DNA from 2 places in the Clostridiisalibacter paucivorans DSM 22131 genome. Region 1 is predicted to be linked to the other one. Evidence: predicted binding sites of a transcription regulator. Region 1 holds the regulator's gene; the other holds the start of a gene.
The links. The regulator HrcA, encoded in region 1, represses chaperone genes, less so after heat shock. The targets are predictions, from matches to a motif close to ATTAGCACTCNATANTATNGAGTGCTAAT.
Positions count from the first base shown of each region.

Region 1 (3,203 bases):
TCATCCCCACCAAGCATATTGTCTCCTTTAGTAGCAACAACTTCAAATACTCCATCTCCCAATTCAAGTATAGATACATCAAATGTACCTCCACCAAGGTCAAACACCATTATTTTTTGTTGTTCATCAACCTTGTCAAGACCATAAGATAATGAAGCAGCTGTTGGCTCATTAATAATCCTCAATACATTTAGCCCTGATATCCTACCTGCATCCTTTGTAGCTTGCCTTTGGCTATCAGTAAAATACGCTGGCACTGTTATTACTACATCGGTTACCTTTTCTCCTAAATAATTTTCAGCATCTGATTTTAATTTTTGCAAAATCATTGCAGATATATCTTGAGGTGTATGTTTCTTACCATCAATATCCACGCCATAATCAGTACCCATATGTCTCTTTATGGACATTATAGTTCTATCAGGGTTAGTTATGGCTTGTCGTTTAGCTGTCTCTCCAACTAATCTCTCGCCTTCTTTAGTAAATGCTACAACAGAAGGTGTTGTTCTATTTCCTTCCGCATTAGATATAACTACTGATTCTCCGCCTTCCATTACGGCAACGCATGAGTTTGTTGTTCCCAAGTCAATTCCTATAACTTTTCCCATTTTAAATCCTCCTTGTATATTCTCTGTTATTTTGATACCTTTACCATACTAGGTCTTATGACCTTATCCTTTAGTTTATATCCTTTTTGTAAAACTTCAGTTACTGTATTGGACTCTTTATTTTCAGCTTCATCTTGCATTACTGCATAATGAAAATTAGGATCAAAGGTTTCATCCTTAGCCTCTATCTCTTCTAATCCTATTTTTTTAAGTATTTCCATTAGCTGTTCATATAACATTCTCACACCTTGATAAAAGCTATCTTCTTTAAACTTATCATCTACATTTAATGCCCTATCAAAGTTATCTATCACAGCTAACAGTTCTGTTACTAACTCTTCACAAGCATATTTATATATAGATTGCTTTTCCTTTTCTGACCTCTTTTTATAATTAGTGAAATCGGCCTGCAATCTGGTATAGCTATTGTTTAAATCTTCTTTCTCCTTTAATAATTTTTCATACTCTTTCCTGTAGTCAATATCATTTGATTTTTGACTACATTCTTGATCATCAACATCATCTTTAATCTCATCAGCTTGTTGATCACAATTTTCACTATCAATATGTTTTTTAGTTTCACTTTTCTCTTTACTATCTCCCCCTTCTTCTATAGTCTCACTGGGGTCCTTTTCCTCTTTAATCAACTACTTCACCTCTTTCATTGTATTAAGGCATAATTCAAATAATTATTTTAACAATACAAAGATATTAATTGTATACAATCTAATACCTTTGTATCATCAAATAAAATACTTTGTCAAAATGTCATTTAAATTCAACGCCACAACTTTTACTACAGGTATTACCATGGAATAATCCATCCTGGTAGGGCCTATAACTCCTATTTTCCCTATAGTCTTTCCATCAAGATTATATGTGGCAGTAATTATACTACAATTTTCAAGTTCTTTATGACTGTTTTCACTACCTATAGTTACATCTATATCTCCACTATATCCTCTCATGAGCATATCTACTACAAATTGCTTATTTTCCATGAATGATATAAAGGCTTTAGCTTTAGATACATCTTTATACTCTGGAAAATCAAATATATTAGTCAATCCTTCAGAAAACAATTCTATTTCTTCCAATTCATTTATACATTGGTTAAATAGAGGTATAACATTTCTCAATGTATTTTTATAATTATATATTTCCTTTACAAGACTTTCCTCTAGTTCCTTGCCTATTTGCCCTATTATATGTCCTTCAAGCTTTGCATTTAATAAATTAGTTATTATAGTCAAATGATCTGTAGAAATATACTCATCTACTCTAAACATGGTGTTTTTAACTACACCTGAATCTGTTATTATAACTACCAATATTTTATTATCATCTATGGGTACTAACTGTATATGTTTTAGTCTACTTTGCTTTATCCTAGGTGCTATAGCCAAAGATGTATATTTAGTAATTTGAGATAATATTTTAGAACTATTCTGAATGACCTGTTCTATTTCCCCTACTTCTTCTAAAAGAATATCTTTTATTCTGTCTTTATACTTTAGCTGACCAGTCTTAACCTTCATAAGACTATCAACATAAAGTCTATAAGCCTTGTCTGAAGGTATTCTCCCTGCAGATGTATGGGGCTGAACAAGAAATCCCAAGTCTTCTAAATCTGACATCTCATTTCTTATAGTAGCTGAACTCACACCTAAATCATATTTTTTCGATATTGTTCTAGAACCGACCGGTTCTGCATTAGTTATATAATTATGGATGATGGCCTGTAGTATCTTTAGCTTTCTATCATCAATAATCATAAATAATCACCCCAATTATTCAATCCAATGAGACTATAACTGACTTTCAAGATTTAATATCAATTTATTAGCACTCTAGTTGATTGAGTGCTAAACTTTACGCTTCTAAATTATCATTGAAAATAGCTTTTGTCAATACCTTTATGCAAAAATATTTTATATTAATGAAAATATTATTATTTTATTATTGACCTTTCCAATATTTGATACATATTCTAAAATAAAAAATCCCCAAACACAATATTTGAAAAATCTAATCCAATTGATGTTAATTTTAAAACAGGGCCTTCTTGTACAATAAGGCCTTGCTTCTTCAACTTTTCTATTTTATTTCCAAACAAGCTTTCAATATCTACATTAAATCTCCGAAAAAAGGAGTCATAATTTATCCCTTTATTCAATCTAAGACCCAATATTATATATTCTGAAATTTCCATCTGGTAATCTATATATTCAGTTTCACTTATTGGACACATATTATTATCTATATCATTAAAATAATCCATTATTTTTTCTTTATTACCCCATCTTTTATTAAATAAATTAGAATAGGCTCCAACACCTATTCCTAAATAGGGCTTTATCTCCCAATACATGAGATTGTGCCTACACAAATATCCATCTTTGGCAAAGTTAGATATTTCATATTGTTTGATTCCATTCTTCTTTAATAATTCTATTCCCTGATGGTACATCCTTCTTTCATCATCTTCATCAGGTAATTTTATTTGATGTTTTAAATACATATTATGAAAAGGTGTACCTTCTTCAATTTTTAAACTATAAAAAGATATGTGCTCAACCCCTATTTCTATAGATT
Region 1 covers NZ_JHVL01000002.1:32,434-35,636, forward strand. Annotated here, with positions in the region: gene dnaK (molecular chaperone DnaK) at 1-608, opposite strand, end outside; gene grpE (nucleotide exchange factor GrpE) at 635-1,255, opposite strand; gene hrcA (heat-inducible transcriptional repressor HrcA) at 1,352-2,383, opposite strand; gene hemW (radical SAM family heme chaperone HemW) at 2,599-3,203, opposite strand, start outside.

Region 2 (3,203 bases), on a different contig from region 1:
TAACTTCTCCGCCTGTAAGGATTGCTATATCTCTTAACATTTCTTTTCTTCTATCTCCAAATCCTGGTGCCTTAACTGCAACGCAATTAAATGTTCCTCTTAATTTATTAACTACTAATGTAGCCAATGCTTCTCCTTCTATATCTTCTGCAATTATTAATAATTGCTTTCCTTGTTGTACTATCTGTTCTAATACTGGTAATATATCTTGAATATTAGTTATTTTCTTATCTGTAATTAATATATATGGATTATCCAATGAAGCTTCCATTTTTTCTGTATCTGTTACCATATATGGAGATAAATATCCTCTATCAAATTGCATACCTTCAACTACATCTAGAGTAGTTCCCATTGATCTTGACTCTTCAACAGTAATTACTCCATCTTTACCTACCTTTTCCATAGCCTCAGCTATAAGACTTCCTATTTCCTCATCAGCAGCTGAAATTGAAGCAACTTGTGCTATTGCATCTTTATTTGCTATATCTTTTGAAGTAGATTTTATAGCTTCTACTGCGGCATCTACTGCTTTATGTATGCCCTTTTTAAGTATCATTGGATTGGCACCAGCAGCAACGTTTTTTAGTCCTTCTCTAATTATAGCTTGAGCTAATAGTGTAGCTGTAGTTGTACCGTCACCAGCAACATCATTAGTCTTAGTAGCTACCTCTTTAACCAATTGAGCTCCCATGTTTTCATAGGCGTCCTTTAACTCTATTTCACGGGCAATAGTCACACCATCATTAGTAATTAATGGCGCACCAAATTTTTTATCTAAAACTACATTTCTTCCCTTAGGTCCTAAAGTAACCTTAACTGTATCAGCAAGTTTATTTATACCTTTTTCCATTGATCTACGGGCATTTTCGCCAAATCTAATTTCTTTAGCCATTTTTACTTCACTCCTTTTGATTTAATTATCAATGATCTTACCAAACACTTAATGCTAACTAGATTATTCAACAACCGCTAAAATATCATTTAATTTAAGTATTGTATATTCTTCATCATCCATTTTTACTTCTGTTCCAGAATATTTAGAAAAAATCACTTTATCTCCCACTTTTAATTCTTTGCTTTTCTTTTCATCTTCCAAAATAGCAGAACCTATTGCTAAAACTTCCGCCATTGTTGGCTGCTCTTTAGCGGAATTTGGTAGTACTATACCGCTTTTTGTTTTTTCTTCTACTTCTACCTTTTTAATTACAACTCTGTCTCCTAAAGGTTTTATATTCATCTAATAGCCCTCCTTAAATATATATTTAATTAATAATTTTCCTTTTTATTAGCACTCATTAATAATGAGTGCTAATACTTACAGATATAATGTTACAAAATAGAATCTATATACGCAAATATCATATATTAGTGAAAATCACCAATATATGATATTATACCCTTTTATATCTTAAATACTCACTTTTTCACTTATTATCTTTATATTTCTGTAAGTTAACTCCCTTTTCGTCAAGCCTCTTACTTACATATCTGTCCACTAATAATCTTATTACAGCAATAGCTGGAACCCCTAAGAGCATTCCTACTACACCAAATAAAGAGCCCCCTAAGGTTATAGCAGATATTACCCAAAATGGCTTTACTCCAACCTTTCGTCCCAATATCTTTGGACCTAAATACAACCCGTCAAATTGCTGTAATATAAATATGACCACAAGTACCCAAAAGGCCTTTATAGGACCACTGAATAAGGTCAATATAAATGCAGGAACTGCACCTATAATTGGTCCAAAATAAGGTATCATATTGGTAATTCCAACAATCAAACTTATTAATATGGCATATGGTATCTTTATAATAGAAAGTATAAGAAAACATATTATACCTATAATAATGGAGTCTATTAACTTTCCTATTAAATATCTTGAGAAAATATCATTTACTTCTCTAGATGATTCTATTACCCTTTCTGCCATTCTACTACTTAACATAGCATGTAAAAGCCTCTTTATTTTGTATATGAAATTTTCTTTATCTTTCAAAAGATATATAGAGATGGTTACACTAATTATAAATCTTAAAACCGATGAAGTAATATTTATAGCTTGAGTAAGAATTTCATTTAATACTGTTTTTATTATCTCAGATGAAGTCTGCAATATCTCTCCCAGTTTGCTTTCCAAATAATCCATAATACCAAATCTATTTAATATTTCTATATTATATACCGTTTCCTCAAAAAACTTTTGAGTCCTTTGACCATAATCAGATATATTGTCTACAAGATTGGATATACTTTTTACTATATTAGGTGTAATAATTGTAATAACAAATACAATTATACTCAAAACTATTACATAGGATATTAATATACTCCAACCCCTATTCACATTGTAATTTTTCTCTATAGTCTTTATCATAGGGTTAAGTAAATACGCTATGGTAAATGCCCATATAAAGGGGCTTAATGCCTTCATAAGCCAATCTATATTATCTATACTATCTATTATCTTAAACAAAATAAATGCAATCAATAATAGAGGTATTATACTTTTGTATGGTATTGTATATCTTTTTTCATTCATATTTTCCACCTCTGCATAAAATATATACTTTATAACCCAAGGAAAACCTTAATGGCAAAATAAATCAGAGGAATAAATATTGCTGGTAACATATTTGCCACATTAATGCGTTTTAATTCCAATACATTGATACCTATTCCCATTATTAATATACCTCCAATGGCAGACATTTCATTTATTATATTAGGAGTTAAAAATGGTTTTATTATTGAAGCCAACATAGTTATAACACCTTGATATATAAATACAGAAATAGATGAAAATATAACACCTATTCCAAACGTAGAAGCAAATATTATGGACGATACACCATCTAATGCTGACTTTACAAAAAGTGTCTGATGGCTGCCTGTAAGCCCACTCTCTAATGCCCCCATAATAGCCATAGCTCCCACACAAAATATAAGGGATGCAGTTACAAAGCCTTTAGAAAATTCTGTATCTCTTCTGCCAAATTTACTTTCTAGCCAATTGCCCAATGTATTTAATTTATTGTCTATATTGATCCCTTCTCCAATTATACTCCCTATTACTATACTTATTATGACGAGTAAAAAATTTTCCGATTTTAAAGCTCCCATCAAACCAGTAGTTATAACAGATAAGCTTATACCCTGCATAATAATAGTTTTAAACCTGTCCTTTAATCCATTTTTT
Region 2 covers NZ_JHVL01000009.1:75,813-79,015, reverse strand. Annotated here, with positions in the region: gene groL (chaperonin GroEL) at 1-895, opposite strand, end outside; gene Q326_RS0105715 (co-chaperone GroES) at 959-1,240, opposite strand; gene Q326_RS0105710 (AI-2E family transporter) at 1,428-2,546, opposite strand; gene Q326_RS0105705 (DUF554 domain-containing protein) at 2,576-3,203, opposite strand, start outside.
Region 2: a site for HrcA is predicted at 1,288-1,316, ahead of Q326_RS0105715 (co-chaperone GroES). Genes of this name have one in related genera too.